DNA from 3 places in the Paenibacillus sp. J22FR83 genome. Region 3 is predicted to be linked to each of the others. Evidence: riboswitches for the same ligand, from Rfam matches in the RefSeq annotation. Region 3 holds a riboswitch; each other region holds the start of a gene.
The links. Region 3 has a riboswitch for cyclic di-GMP ahead of AC58PV_RS02015 (methyl-accepting chemotaxis protein). Riboswitches for the same ligand answer to the same signal wherever they lie in the genome.
Positions count from the first base shown of each region.

Region 1: another riboswitch for cyclic di-GMP. It lies ahead of AC58PV_RS27410 (PilZ domain-containing protein); the one in region 3 lies ahead of AC58PV_RS02015 (methyl-accepting chemotaxis protein).
Region 2: another riboswitch for cyclic di-GMP. It lies ahead of AC58PV_RS33165 (hypothetical protein); the one in region 3 lies ahead of AC58PV_RS02015 (methyl-accepting chemotaxis protein).

Region 1 covers NZ_JCAUAM010000017.1:138,552-143,857, forward strand. The annotation lists gene prfA (peptide chain release factor 1) at 1-598, opposite strand, end outside; gene ychF (redox-regulated ATPase YchF) at 632-1,732, opposite strand; gene AC58PV_RS27410 (PilZ domain-containing protein) at 1,811-2,545, opposite strand; cyclic di-GMP riboswitch class I at 2,651-2,737, opposite strand; gene tadA (tRNA adenosine(34) deaminase TadA) at 3,021-3,479, shown strand; gene AC58PV_RS27420 (DUF1697 domain-containing protein) at 3,504-4,043, opposite strand; gene AC58PV_RS27425 (DUF1648 domain-containing protein) at 4,059-4,556, opposite strand; tRNA gene AC58PV_RS27430 (tRNA-Arg) at 4,720-4,793, shown strand; gene AC58PV_RS27435 (hypothetical protein) at 5,062-5,306, opposite strand, start outside.
Region 2 covers NZ_JCAUAM010000030.1:25,678-30,983, forward strand. The annotation lists gene AC58PV_RS33155 (TIGR01777 family oxidoreductase) at 38-928, opposite strand; gene AC58PV_RS33160 (MDR family MFS transporter) at 1,117-2,340, shown strand; cyclic di-GMP riboswitch class I at 2,456-2,549, shown strand; gene AC58PV_RS33165 (hypothetical protein) at 2,669-2,974, shown strand; gene AC58PV_RS33170 (exopolyphosphatase) at 3,121-4,035, shown strand; gene gloA2 (SMU1112c/YaeR family gloxylase I-like metalloprotein) at 4,106-4,504, shown strand; gene AC58PV_RS33180 (copper amine oxidase N-terminal domain-containing protein) at 4,536-5,306, shown strand, end outside.
Region 3 covers NZ_JCAUAM010000001.1:606,179-611,484, reverse strand. The annotation lists gene AC58PV_RS02020 (amino acid adenylation domain-containing protein) at 1-917, opposite strand, end outside; gene AC58PV_RS02015 (methyl-accepting chemotaxis protein) at 1,006-2,748, opposite strand; cyclic di-GMP riboswitch class I at 2,901-2,985, opposite strand; gene AC58PV_RS02010 (UbiD family decarboxylase) at 3,283-5,121, opposite strand; gene AC58PV_RS02005 (response regulator) at 5,209-5,306, opposite strand, start outside.

The sequences.
Region 1 (5,306 bases), on a different contig from region 3:
ACGTTGAAGTATGAATCCGTCCACCAGACTCTGTTACTGGAATACGTTGAACACGGTGTGCTCCGCTCTCAAACTTGAGTTTGCTGTAAGCACCTTTACCCGTAATCATGAAAATAATTTCTTTGAATCCGCCCAAATCATTCACGGACGCATCAAGAATTTCCGTTCTCCATCCTTGACCATCTGCGTAACGCGTATACATGCGGTAAAGATCGCCTGCGAACAAAGCAGCTTCGTCGCCGCCTGCCGCGCCGCGAATTTCCACGATAACGTTCTTGTCATCGTTAGGGTCCTTCGGCATCATCAGAATGCGAAGGTGTTCTTCTAGCTTAGCCGATTGCTCGGTCAGCTCCTCGATCTCCATTTTGACCATTTCGCGCATCTCATCGTCCAGCTTCTCATTCTGCATTACTTTCGCATCAGCTAGCTGTTCGCTCACACTTTTATACTCATTATAAGCATCGTAAGACTCTTGAAGATCCGATTGCTCTTTGGAATACTCTCTTAGTTTCTTCGTATCACTCGTTACATCCGGGTCACACAATAACTCGCTTAGTTTCTCATAGCGGTCCACAATGGACTGAAGTCGATCCAACATAGGGGATCACTCCTTTCTTGTTTTTGTAAGTAATTAAACGTTGAAACGGAAATGCATAACGTCGCCGTCATTCACTACATACTCTTTACCTTCAAGGCGTACTTGGCCTTTTTCTTTCGCACCCGCCATCGATCCAGCAGCAGCCAAATCGTTATAAGATACAACCTCTGCACGAATAAATCCACGTTCGAAATCCGTATGAATCACACCAGCCGCTTGAGGAGCCTTCGTTCCTTTACGGATCGTCCAAGCTCTAACTTCTTGAACACCTGCTGTAAAGTACGTGTATAAACCTAACTTGCGATACGCTGCTTTGATCAATCTATTCAAGCCGGACTCTTGAAGTCCCAACTCTTCCAGGAACATCGCTTTTTCTTCGTCTTCCAGTTCAGCGATCTCGGATTCAACCTTCGCAGAGATGGAAACAACTTCGTTGTTTTCACTTTCAGCGAATGTCTTCACAATTTTAACGTATGCATTATCGTCTGCTGTTGAAACTTCATCTTCACTTACGTTTGCCGCGTAAAGAACCGGCTTCATCGTCAGCAAATGCAAGTCGCGAACTAGCAGGCGCTCGTCATCCGACAAATCCAAGCTGCGTGCTGGCTTATCATTATATAAGGCTTCCTTGATTCGTTCCAAACACTCCACTTCAGCTACCACTTTCTTGTCGCCGCCTTTGAGGTTTTTGCGTGAACGCTCGATCTTTTTCTCAACCGACTCAATGTCTGCCAAAATCAATTCAAGATTAATCGTCTCAATGTCGCCAATCGGATCGACTTTTCCAGAAACGTGAGTAATATTATCATCCTCAAAACAACGTACAACATGCACAATCGCATCAACTTCACGGATATGTGCTAGAAATTTATTCCCAAGGCCCTCGCCTTTGCTCGCACCCTTAACCAAACCCGCAATGTCAACGAATTCGAAGGCCGTCGGCACGATGCTCTTAGGCACTACGATTTCTACCAGCTTCTGCAATCTCTCGTCTGGTACTTCAACTACCCCAACATTCGGATCAATCGTACAGAACGGATAATTCGCAGATTCTGCCCCCGCCTGTGTAATTGCATTAAACAATGTCGATTTTCCTACGTTCGGTAGACCGACGATACCTGCTTTCAAAGCCATTGTCGTTACAACTCCTTAATTTTCGAAAATCATCCTTCTTATTATATAGTACTTAGCGGGCAAAAAAAAGCCTGCAAGCTATTGATTGGCTGCAGACTTTTTTTCCATTGCTTTTTTGAACTCTTCATCCCGCTTCTGTTCGTAGTAGGATTGGACCTGATTCCGTAGAATAAACCCGCGCAGGGCATTGCTTTGTTCCGCAGGAACGCTCTCGAAGCTGGCACCGTAGTAGTAGCCGTCTTCTTGCTTTTCCTTCCTTATAATTTCCAACCTGCACAGCATGTCAAACCCTAAATCCAGCTCGACTTGCAACTTACATTTTTTATGAAGAATCCCGTCGATCATCGAATTATCATTAATGATAAACCCAATTCCGCTCATGGAAATGTTGGATATCGAAATGTGAATCGGATTTTCCAAATGATGCTGCTCTTTTTGCGTTATATTTTGAAAACCTGCTATGGAACCTACATTCTTTACATCGACCCGCGGGAATTCCCGCTTCTCCGAAAACTTCTTTCGATTCTCAGGTGGATTGATCACGATCAGTGAACCAGGCTCTCTAGCTACGACTGTCGATTGAAAGACGAATAGACCTGATTTCGTATATAACGTCATTTTGATCTTGTCTCCAAGTTGAAATACTTCATACTCCGGCAGTTCGACCTCCATGATATCGCCTTGCGCATAGGTAAGAATACCTGTCGACACGAAATCATCCTTCGCGACCACAGCTCGGCAATCGATTAATACCTCTGCATCATATCCTTCTTTACTCCCATATCGCTTCAAAGCATCCTGCTTCATCGTCATGCTCTCTTCACCCTCCCTAAACCTAGGATTCACAGCATTATACCACGCAAAAAAGACTGCCCCACACAGGGACAGCCTCTCACCGCAATCACTAAAGCATCGATTTTCGGTAACCAGGCTGCCATAGTTCATAAGAACCGTAGACCCTCAGCTTTGCGTCCTTGCCTTTCAGCAAGTTTGCCATTGTCGAACCCTGCTATTCATATATAGATATACCATTACTAGTCTAGATGCTCTATTTTTCGTCCAAACTGGTCTAAAAGACCCACTTCTATCATCATTATACGTAGCTCATGCACTTCTTTCAACTAAAATCCTTGCATGAGCAATGTTTTTATTGTATGAATGTGTAGTGGAATTGAATATCCACAGGTTTATAACTTATCCACATTGTTATCCACAGCTTGTTAACAACGAATGCTTGTTCGGATTTCTATTCACATGTGGATAAACTATTATTGCGAGGTGTCCCCCTGTGGATCAACATATTCCTTGGATGAGAGAAGCGATCCATGAAGCTCTGAAAGCGGAAGCCATCCGTGAAGTTCCGATCGGCGCCATTGTCGTCCATCAAGGTCAAATCATTGGCCGTGGCCATAATTTACGCGAAACAACCCTGGATCCTCTTGCCCATGCAGAGTTAATTGCCATTAAACAAGCAAGCGAGCATTTGCAGGCTTGGCGTCTCCTGGATTGCCAGCTCTATGTAACTTTGGAGCCCTGTCCGATGTGCGCAGGTGCGATCGTGCAAGCGCGCGTGCCTCAAGTTATTTACGGTACTGTTGATCCGAAGGCTGGCTGTGCCGGCACGTTAATGAATTTGTTACAGGAAGATCGGTTCAATCACCGGGTCGATGTCGTTAGCGGCGTTTTGCAAGAGGAGTGTTCCACGATGTTAACGCAGTTTTTTCGAAAATTACGGGGGAAAGTTTAGGACTTTAGTCCTTTTGGCTGCTTATTACTTGTATAGCCCCGCCATCTCTGCCAGTTTGCTCATCGTATTCCAGTTACGCGTCGTGGTTTGGTTCCCAAGCTTCTGGATGTTACCCGCTAGCTTCGAATCCAGCACACTTTGCCGAAACAGATAATAGATCGTACAGCCTCGTATTCGATATTCATCGACCTCACTCTGTCCCTTGGATAAGATGTCGGTGAAAGTCTGCGGGGCTTCTTCTGTAAGCACAGAGATTTGAATGCTCTCCCCTTCGGATAGCGCCTCTGCGTCATAGGGGCAGTTCCTTACAAGGTCATCTAGCTCCGTCGCAGTACGCAATATTACAGTAGGCGCTACACCTACCGCATCACTGATGGCTTTTTCAATACGCGGGCATAGTGTTTCTCTTGAATCCTCCGATTGGAACAGCACATTGCCACTTTGCAAATAGGTCTGTACTTGTGCTAATCCTAAGGCTTCTAACGTCTTTTTCAAGTCGGCCATCTTAATCTTGTTCTTGCCACCTACATTAATTCCGCGTAGAAAACCAACATAAACCGTCATTTCGGTGTGCCTCCCTTACTTTAATTGTATGGAACGTACGATGAAGAAGATAATCGTGGCAAAGAGCAGCAACAGGAGGAGGCCTAGCACCCAACCATTAAGCTCCGCGGTGCCTTCTTTTGCACTCTGGATAATCGACCATTCAATGAACGCGAACAGAATAAGGATTATCGTCTTCATACTATGGATGAGCAAACGCGCATTCTGATATTGTCTACGAGCATTCTGCTCCGTGATTGGAGATGGGTAATTATACACGTGAGGGATTTTGCTTAGGAGCGTTAGGCCAACATAGATGATAACACCTATGAGTGGTAAGGCCATTAGGCTCATTTTGTTCCCCCAACCATCAATCTCCCCTTTTCCGTTAAAATGCATCGGCATTCGCTCCGGCATATCGCGCCATTCGTAGGCGACATATGCGATCATACTTAGGATTGCGAGCAGAGAAATAACATCAAGTGCGATTTCAATTCTAGTCTTGGCAAGTTGAATGACAGGTCGTTTCTCCATAAGGCACCCTCTTTCTATTGGTTACGAACAGGTAAGCGTTGAATGTTCTTATTATTCTTTACCCACTATGTACATTCCTTGCTTAAATAAACAATATCTTCCTTGTCTATGGCCTAAAATGGTTGCACCTCTAAAACATCTCATGTTAGAATGACGATACTATGCGCCCGTAGCTCAGCAGGATAGAGCAACAGTTTCCTAAACTGTAGGTCGTACGTTCGAATCGTATCGGGCGCGTCATAGTTGACAAAAAAACCTTGATATATCAAGGTTTTTTTGTTTCACTCAGAATCCTAAGCATACAGTTTGAACAAGTCTCATCCCAAAACTATTGTTGACTGTAGCTCTAATTCAACTGAGCTTTTTTAATAGCCGCGAAAAAAATAAATAGGAGCCACTTAAGCAAGTTGCTCCCTCTGATCGTCAACCAATTTATAACTAGCTCCATCTGCAATTACCACAGAACAAAAAAAATGCGCCACTTATGGGCACATAGTTGTCAGTATTATGGTTTAAGTTTAGCAATGACGGCAACTGTTACAAAACGGATGGAGTTAGTTGGGTTCCACGCTGTAAAGAACCAATGGTCCTCGGCACTGGAGTAGCTGTCGAGCATGTATCCTTGTTGGTCACCGCTAAATACCCAAGCTCCACTGATGATGTTGTAGTCGTTTCCGAAGACTTCTATTCTCCGAAAAGTGTTTGGTCCTAAACGTGTAGTTGAGATTACGAAACGTCCAAATCCATCGC
Region 2 (5,306 bases), on a different contig from region 3:
CAATTTAATTGTACACAATTTTAATTCGGATGGGAAGTTATTTTTTCGCCAAATCTTCCAATGCTTCTGTCAGCCCAGGAAAACGCCACTGGAATCCATGCTCTTGCAAGACGCGAGGAATGACCTTCTGACCTTCCAAAAGAAGAACAGAAAGCTCACCGAATATCACTTTCATCATCAATGCGGGAACGGGAAAGAGATTGGGTCTACGCATGACGGTTGCAATTGCGCGTCCAAATTGTTTATTCGTTACCGGATTGGGAGCCGTCGCATTTACGGGACCAACAATGTCTTCATTTTGAACGCAAAAATCAATCATTCTCACCATATCGTCAATGTGAATCCACGAGTGCCACTGCCTGCCACTGCCTACGGTGCCGCCTACACCAAGCTTATAAGGAAGCGCCATCTTAGGGAACGCACCTTCTTTATTATCTAACACAAGCCCAACGCGCACCTTGACGTTACGTGTTCCTTGGATGAGATCAGCCGCGGCCTCCCACTGTTTAACGACGCTTGCTAAGAAGTCCGTTTGTCGATACGGGCTCCTTTCGTCAAAGGTTTCCGTCTCCGAAATGCCGTAATAGGACATGCCAGAAGCGTTCACAACAACTTTAGGCTTTGGGTTCATTCTCGCTACTAGCTTGGCTATCTGATCAGCAGCTTGCAATCGGGATTGTATAATACGAGTCTTAGCCGCTTGCGTCCAACGTTGACTGATGGATTCGCCCGCTAAGTTTACAATGGCATCGAGACCTTTGAGGAGTTCCGCATTTCGCTCCAACTCGTCCCATGTGATCGTTCTGACCCCTGGTATCTGCTTCGAAGAGGAGCGTGAGATATTAATGAGTTCGTGACCTTGGCTCATCCAATAAGTGATTAATCGTTTTCCAATAAATCCGCTGCCACCTGTGATCGCTATTTTCATATGCAAGCACCTCCATACCCTTATTATAAATTTTCTACCCACTAAATACCATCTGACAGATCGCGATAGAGAAGGCGAATCTCCCAAACAGAAATGACGACACAATTCGCTATTTTCGTGTATAATTGGAATTCGGTTGTTAATTAACCATTGGGTAATTACTGTGCCAGCGAGAGGAGTCATCGTCTATGAATCGTATGCGTCAATTTCTTCAAACCTATCATCCTATCGTACATACGCTTCTTCTAGGTACGGTCATGGCTCGGGCTGCCTCTTCTATGAGTTTACCGTTCCTAGCTATCTACTTGGCGAAGCACTCTACTATGAGTCCTGGACTTATTGGTATTGTCATTGGAATGGGAGCATTAGCTGGAACGTTTGGCGGTTTTATCGGCGGTACATTGTCAGACCGATTTGGTCGTCGAGTGATTATGCTAGCGGCTCTCTTTGGATGGGGATTCGTATTCCTAGGCTTCGGTATTGTTAAATTACCGGTTCTATTTATGCTGCTGAATATGCTTAATGGATTGTGCCGCTCATTCTATGAACCTGTGTCGCAAGCACTTATGGCAGATTTAACGGAACCGTCCAAAAGAATGCAGGTATTCTCCCTTCGCTATATGGCGATTAACGTTGGTGTAGCTGTCGGTCCATTGCTGGGAGCGTTCTTTGCGACAATGAACGGTGCTCTGCCTTTCCTGCTGACTGGGACAATTTATTTGATCTATGGTGTGACCCTTTATGCTCTTCTCATTAAATTCGGAATTAAGAAGATCGAAGGCGAGAAGAAAGCCATCATTACTTTCCGTTCGGCCATAGATGTCATTCGCAAGGACATGACCTTCCGTTTGTACATCATTGGAGGCATTATTGGAGCTATTGGTTATTCACAGGTAATGGTGACGTTATCGCAGTACTTACAACGGGACTTTGCTAATGGGGTCAAAATGTTTGCCATACTCATGAGCGCCAATGCGATTGTCGTCATTGCCATGCAGATCCCACTCGGGAAATGGGCGGAGAAGTACTCACCCTTAACGGCTATTGTTGTTGGCAATCTCATGTTCGCATTAGGTGATATTGGCTTCGCTTTCTCACACTCCTTGATCTGGATGATTATTTCCATGGGGATTTTCACATTTGGTGAAATTCTGAACTATCCTGCCGCGAATATGCTAATAGATAAGCTAGCTCCAGAACATATGCGTGGAACGTACTATGGTGCTCAAACGTTAACGAATATCGGTCACTTTATGGGTCCATGGATTGGCGGCTTTTTATTGGTATCCTATGGTGGCAGCACGCTTTTCCTAGTAATAGCAATTTTGTCGTTAATTGGATCGATTTTCTATTGGAGAGGCACGAAACGTCAAAGATCTGTGAAAATATCGTCGAAAATGCAAATATTTTGATGGATTTCGTAAAAATAGTTCCTCGGAACTATTCGATTTCAAATCGTCATCCCTTATTCTTGAGAGTATAACAAGTACGCTTATAAAAGCTCCATCTCAAAGATTGTGCATGTCATCTCGACAAAGGCAAAGCTGGCGAAAGCCAGTGACGCAAAGCTACAGGGGCCTTACTTTTCCTGCCAAGGACAAGCAGCCAGCCAGCCGCCGAACGATTGGGAATTCACTTTAGAACCCCTCTAGTCGGTTCACTACGGTGGGGTTTTTTTCTCTGTCATAGCGAAGCAAATGGAACAAATGGAATGACACGAACAAAGGAGGCCCTAGCGGCATGAAATCGGAAGAAAAATTGCAGGATGAACAGAAAGCAATATCGTTATGCGGTAACCATGTTGCGCGTTTGGTGCCATCCACGGATGGACCTAAACTTATGATTAACCGGGAAGAATACGCATTGAACGAAGCTTGTTGGGATGTTGAAATGTTTCACGGTAGAAACAACAGTATTTTGATTTTCTACTGGAAAGGCGAAGTGAAGCTTTCTGTGAAAATGCCTCCAATGGCTCAAATTGAAGGGTTTGTCACAAGACTTTTACAATGTCTATCATCCAAATTGAGAGCGGTTCAACCTATCTAGGTGAATCGCTCTTTTTTTTCGAGTAAGGAAGATCCAATATCCGATTGCCTGATGATTTTCTCATTGTCATCAATCAACACTAGCTGATATAATATGACCAATACATATTCGTAGTTCTTAAGGACTAGGTGAAGGGGATGCAAGGCATGAGATTGATCACACGTTCCGATTTCGATGGTTTAGTATGCGCGATGCTCTTCAAACAATTAAACATGGTGGATGAAATGAAATTTGTCCATCCCAAAGATATGCAAGACGGCTTAATAGAAGTTACAGAGAATGATATTTTGGCCAATGTGCCTTATGTCGCTGGATGTGGCTTATGGTTCGATCACCATTCCAGTGAACTTACTCGGATGGGGGAGTCTGTAACATTCAAAGGTGAAACTCGCCTTGCTCCAAGCGCAGCGCGCGTTGTCTATGATTACTATGGCGGCAAAGATACGTTCGGCGATATCGACGATATTATGATAGGTGTAGATAAAGCGGATTCTGCGCAATTTAGCAAAGAGGATATTTTGAATCCGAGCGGTTGGGATTTGCTATCATTTATCATGGACGCACGAACGGGTTTAGGTCGTTATCGGGATTATCGGATCAGCAACTATCAGTTGATGGAGGATCTCGTTGAGCATTGCGCAACGAAATCAGTTGACGAGATTATGGAATTGCCCGATGTCAAAGAGCGCGTAGCTCGTTACTTTGAACTGGATGCGCTATATCGCGACATGCTTCAAACCTATACACGGGTAGAGGGGAATGTCGTTATTACGGATCTTCGCGATGTGGAGACGATCTATCCAGGGAATCGCTTCATGATCTACGCACTGTATCCAGAGCAAAACACCTCTATTTGGATCGTGGACGGCCGCAACAAACAAAACTGCGTATTCGCTTGTGGGCACAGCATCGTCAATCGCACCGCACAAACAAACATTGGTGATTTGATGCTGCAAAATGGTGGAGGCGGGCATCACGCTGCAGGGACTTGCCAAGTGGACTATGCACAAGCTGATGAGGTATTACGCAAAATCGTTGAAACGATGCAAATCGCAGGTTAAAATAGGAGGATAAGCCGCAGTGGGGGAGCAGCCCATCGTGCGGTTTTTCTTTGTTAGGAGGTAGTAATCCATGGACATAAAACACATGCATCACGTTGCAATTATTTGTTCGAATTATATGAAATCCAAGCATTTCTATGTGGATTTACTGGGACTCACCGTCATTCACGAAACTTATCGCGCTGAAAGAGACTCGTACAAATTAGATTTACGAATCGGGGATACCGCACAGGAAATTGAATTGTTTTCTTTTCCGAATCCGCCGTTGCGTGTAAATCAACCTGAAGCTAGGGGACTACGTCACCTGGCCTTTGTGGTAGCGAATATGGAGCAAAGTGTACACGAGTTGGAAAGTAAAGGGATTTCGGTTGAACCTGTACGTGTGGATCCCATTACCGGGAATTTGTATACATTTTTTGCAGATCCGGATGGGTTGCCTTTGGAATTGGTGGAAGTTATTGGTAAGTGAAACCAACATGTATGAGAGGCTAGGTTTAATAATGAGAATAAGACAGGTTTTCTTATCCGTTTGTTGTTTCGTCACCTTGCTCACTAGCATGCCTTCTTATATTGAAGCAGAAACAGGTGGAGAAGCCATCGTATTGAAGCTCCAGGACGTAAAGGCAATGGTCAAAGGGAACACCTACGAGTTGCAAAGTGCGCCAGTACTTGTGAATGGCGTGACGATGGTTCCACTACGGTTTGTTGGAGAGGCGCTAGGCGCAAACATTGGGTGGAATGGAGATACAAGAACGGTTACGCTCACGACCACTTCTCAAACTGTCCTTTTAACTATCAACTCGAAGGAGGCAGTAGTTGGCAAAGGGGTAGTTGCCATGGAGCAACCTGCATTGATAATGAACGATACGACGATGGTGCCTTTGCGATTCGTTGCGGAGCAGCTCGGTCAAATCGTCACTTACAATGATCAACTTCAAACGATCACTTTGACTGCGAATGTTGCCATAGCGACTCCAGCAGCTGAACGAGTAAAGCTTTCTCCACCGACCGTAGACAACATAATTCCAGATCCAGATGGCGGTCAAATTGTTGCTAGAGCTACACAGGTTTTGAGCGTGGTTGTGGACAAAAATGGTTACATCTATTCGCTTCGTAATTACGCTAACAACGACGGCTATATCATTAGTAAATACGAACCGGATACTGATCGCACGAGTACTGTATTCCGAATCGACGCGAAATTAAATTTTGAGTATGAAGAAGTCTCAGAATATAGTTATTTACCGGTTCCTATCCCTAGGAAAAACACG
Region 3 (5,306 bases):
TGGTCGGAGAGCAGTGCTTCTCCGCCTACGGTAATATTTCTTACAGTCTGCCACATGGATTTCGAATTGGGAATTGTTGTTTCTGTTAGGCGGTTGAATACAGAAGTGGGAATACAACCAATGATAGTTACTTTTTTGCTTTCAAGAAGTGACAAAAAAAGATCAGGAGTTAGTTGCTCATCTTTAGTTAAAATAGCAAGCGTTGCACCGTTCAGTAAGCAGTTGAACGTGTCTAAAATTGAGGCGTCAAAACTAAATGTTGAAAATTGAGTGAGCACGTCTACGCTCGAAATCTCCAATTTGTTAGCAAACGTATTTGAAAGATTTACAACGCCTCTGTGAGCAATCAGCGTACCTTTTGGATTGCCTGTGGAACCGGAGGTATAAATCACATAAGCCAAATCATCCGGCGTGATGTTCGCATCCTCGAAGCTGGTTTCGCCATTCGCAAAACAGTTTTCAATCGAAATCGGGGTGTCGATACCTAAAGCAAGACATAACTCTGCAGCGGTTTCAGTATGGCTCTTCTTGATGATCAATTGTTTGCAACTAGCGTTCTGTACGATGTACCGATTGCGTTCAATCGGATGCTCCGGGTCAATAGGTACATAGATACCGCCCATACGCAATACGCCAAGAATGGAGATAACGGTTTCGGGACTGCGCTCCATATAAATACCAACAAAATCGCCTTTACGGCAGCCGGCATTGGTCAATTCGTTGGCAATTTGCGAGCTTTTTGTGAACAAATCAGCGTAACGAATGTCAATGTCACCATGGGAGATTGCAACTTTATTTGCATACCTTGTTGCGACGTGCCGAAAGATGGAGGATATCGTTTCTGTTGCTGGGTAGGCTTCGTCCGTATGGTTGATTTCACTGTAAATGGACGGTTTTTCTTTGACGAGATTCAGCATGGTCACTCTCCTCTATATGTGAACGATTATATTGGAACGGATTACAGGGCGTTAACCGCCATGTAATCCGGAATTCCTATTCGTTTATTCACTTCATCTCTATATCAAACTTGCCTACCATATCACTTAATTCCACTGCAACCGTTGAGAGATTGCTGGCGAAAGTTGAAATGCTTTGTAAGGATGATTCCTGCGTCAGAACCGACTCCATAATTTTGTTAGTACTGTGCGCTGTTTTTCTTGATATTCCTCCCAATTCTCCCATCATGGCAGTCACTTGCTCTGTACTTGCAGACATTTCTTGGGTAGCGGATGAAATATCGATAACTTGATTCGACACGACCTGCGATGCATCCAAAATATTAGTAAAGGATTCTCCAGTGTTTTTGGCAATCTCCAATCCTTTTAGGGTCTCATTGGTACCTTGTGCTACGAATGTAGCTGTGTTGTGCGTCTCTGATTGAATGTCGGCAACAAGCGTTTCAATCTGACTTGTCGAATTTTTTGATTGATCAGCAAGCTTACGAACCTCAGCAGCTACAACTGCGAACCCTCTGCCATGTTCGCCTGCCCGAGCAGCTTCAATACTTGCGTTCAATGCAAGTAGATTGGTTTGAGCAGTTAAGTCCTTAATGAGGTTGAGAATACTACCAATCTCTTCTGATTTCGATTCAAGGAGCTTGATTGTATCTGCGGTAGAAATCGAGTTCGTATTGATGCGTCCCATTTGATCCGAGATCGTTTGAGCAGCCATATTGCCTTCTTCGGACAGATTTTTCATAGCATGAGAAGCAGTGGCAACTTCGGTCGCGTTTTGAGCAATGACTTGCAAAGAAGCTGCAATTTCTTCAACGGATCGTCCGCATTCTTCTGTAGAATTTTTTTGCTGGTCAACATGCGTATTCATATCTCTAATTTCTGTTGTGATCAGCTCAATACTGTGACGATTGTCTTCCGTAATGCTGAACAGTTCGTTGGAAGCGTCGGATACATTTGAAGCTGTTTGTTTAATACTTAATAATATTCCGCGAATGTTAGAAAGCATCATATTGAATTTCTGATTTAATTCGCCGAAACCGCCGTTTTCCTCCAAGGTGAAATTGAATTTCCCGTTAGAAGCTTGTTCGATGCCTCGCATTAATTGGTTGATCGGCATAAGTGTTCTTCTTGCCACCCAATATTGCGCCCCGCCACAAATCACCAAGGCGATTAAGAGTAATATGATCGAACGCAGGAGGAACGATTTTTGAGCATCGGGAATTACTTTAGCGTCTACATCCACGCCAAAGTAAGCTGCAACATTGCCACTATCGTCAATAATTGGATAAAGAACGCTGACCCATGTGCCGTAATCATCTTTATAGTATGAAGTGAAGGTCTCGGTTTTGGTTTTCAACATGCTTTTTAAACCGTTGGCGATCTCTTTCGGTTGCTCATACATATCTCCGATGTTCAAACCTGCTTCTTTAAAAGCTGTAACAACGTGACTCGGGAACGAAATCAACGATGTTTTATTCCCATCTGCTAACTCAACCCCAAATATGTAAGCTTGCGCTACATTGGCATTAAAGGCAGTGTAACTATCAAATTGCTTGGTTAATCGTTGCTGTTCGCTTGCTTCATAGCTTTTATCGCTTAGTGCACCCTTGACGTCTTTATAGGTAATGCCTTGTGACCACACGGATGTCATATTATGGGTCTGCTCTCTCAACGTATCTGTTAAAATTCGATTCTGAAAATAAGCGCTGATGGAAATAAGCACTACCCCGATGACTAGCAAATTTAACATCGAGAATAAAAGGTTTTTGCCGAAATAGTTCTTGGTCTTCAATTTAATTACACTCCTTAGATGCTATTTGTTTTGATGTAAAACGCTATAATCTGTGAATATCCCCCATTTTTCGACATTTTTTGAAACTCAGTAGGGATAGAGGCAGAAAAAAAGCCTATCCCAAAATGTTCGGGATAGGCTTACTATCACAAACTGGCGGTTTGGCAGCCATAGCTTCGAAGCTTTAGGCCCATAACTTTGCGCCCTTACCTTTCGATAAGTTTGCCCTTTACAGTTACTACTTACAAAATATTACTATTACAAATTATGACTATTATAAGTTAACAATACATTTCTGTAAATACTATTTGTATATATGTATTGTAAACAAGTGTCAAATATGCGACTTTCAGGCCATACTTAAGTATCGTAATATCGCTGGTGACTTAGGTATATTGCATCAGTCTGCTCCTAAATATAAAAGTGTTAGTGTGTGGCTGCTATCAATCCAGTAGGGATCTATCTGGCGACTCGACTCTGAGAATAACAGAAACAGCACCACAATCCCTAAGGTTGTGATGCTGTTTTTGTTGATTACTTATTTTGAATGGATGCTAAACTTGCGCCTTTGGCAAAAAATCGCATGATGCTTTTTTCAACCGCTGGATCCAATATCAATGGAGGCGCTTGGTGCGATTTAATTCGTGCATCAAGCACAACATTATCGCAACCCCAATGTTTATTTTCATAGAAACTGTTCACGCCATATATATCATGGGAAGGATTGGAACGTGTGAACGTAGCCCATACGAAATTGTTAATGGACTCGGCCATAAAATGGCTGTCATCACATACGATAATCAATGGACAAGATGGGAGTGACCCCCTTGCTCCAATAGCTTCGCATAAATCTTTCATTTCAACCTGTGTCTCATCGTAATTTTTAAATTCGGAAAGCTGAATCGCGACGATTCCTGGCATCACCAAATGCGCATGATGGACCCCTGATATTTCATTGAAGATGCCGGGAACTTCTAAGCACAAATCCCTTTTTGTATCACCGACTGCTGCGAATACAACCTTGCTGCCGCTATTTAGACCTGTACCGGAGTAATCTAATGTATCGATAGTGGTATTGGTATGAAAATGAAGGTCCCGATGAAGGTCTATTCGAGCCATTATGTAAGTTAAGAATTGCTCGATATTGTGAGCATCCAAAGGCTGATTCTCTTCAGCTGTGATGAATAAGTATTTGGCTAAGCTAACTTGTCCCGTTCCTAGAATTCGATTAGCTATCGTAAGTAACTCTGCTGGCTGCTTGACTTGTTGATAAGGTGTGTACCGTTCGCTACCAATTGCAAAGAGCAGAGGGTGGACGCCCGCAGCATCTACGGCATGAACTTCTTTGACACCTGGAATTTCTTGCTTAATTGCATCGCCTGTGAGTTCATGAATGAGTGCTCCGAACGATGTATCCTCTTGAGGTGGCCTGCCCACAACAGTAAATGGGAAGATTGAATTCTTCTTGGCATATACCTTGTGAACTCTCATTAGAGGAAAAGGATGTGTAAGGCTGTAGTAGCCCAAATGATCGCCGAAGGGGCCTTCGGGCTTGGTTTCACCAGGATATATTTCCCCTGTGATAACAAAATCAGCATCATGACTAATACAATAGCCATCAACATAGCTATAGCGGAAGCGGCGCCCTGAGAGCAAGCCTGCAAATGTAATCTCACTCATGCCTTCCGGCAAGGGCATTACGGCAGACAATGTGTGCGCTGGCGGCCCACCAATGAAACAGCTTACTTTTAAAGGGGCCCCTTGCTTTGTAGCTTTTGCCTGATGGACACCGATGCCGCGATGAATCTGATAATGCAAGCCGATCTCTTTATTTAATTCATATTCGTTCCCGCTTAGTTGAATCCGATACATCCCGAGATTAGAATTCATAATTCCTGGTTTCTCAGGATCTTCGGAATATACTTGGGGCAGGGTGACGAATGCACCGCCATCCTCTGGCCAGTGTTTGATGAGTGGAAGGTCCATAATGCTGATTTCCTCAAAATCAGCTGGAAGACCACTGGTTATTTTTATCGGCAAAGCTTTCCAAGCAGCAAGTCCCGTCCCGATATGTTTGAGTGGGCTTTTCAGTGCCTTCAGGGGATCGTTTCGTAAAGAAATTACGTTTTTCACGCTATCCCAAGTATCTCGAAATATATATTTGCTGCGCTCTACTGTACCAAAAAGGTTGGATACCGCCCGGAACTTAGACCCTTTAACATTCTCGAATAATAAGGCTGGGCCACCAGCTTCATAAACTTTCAAATGTATGGCTGCCATCTCAAGTTCAGGATCCACTTCTTCATGAATACGAACCAAATGTCCATTCTTTTCTAAATCGGCTAAGCATTGCTCTAAATTTGGATAGATCATTATTTTGCTCCAATCAAATAGCTATTCCCCTAAAAGGTTTATGTATAATGTCATTCTACAACAAATGCCAAGAATTAAAAAATAGATTCAAAAAGAAGAACTTTCAAGCCTGAATTGTCCAGGCGTAATGTTCTCGAATTTTTTAAATACTTTGAAAAAATGCCGTGGGTTTTCGTAACCAACTT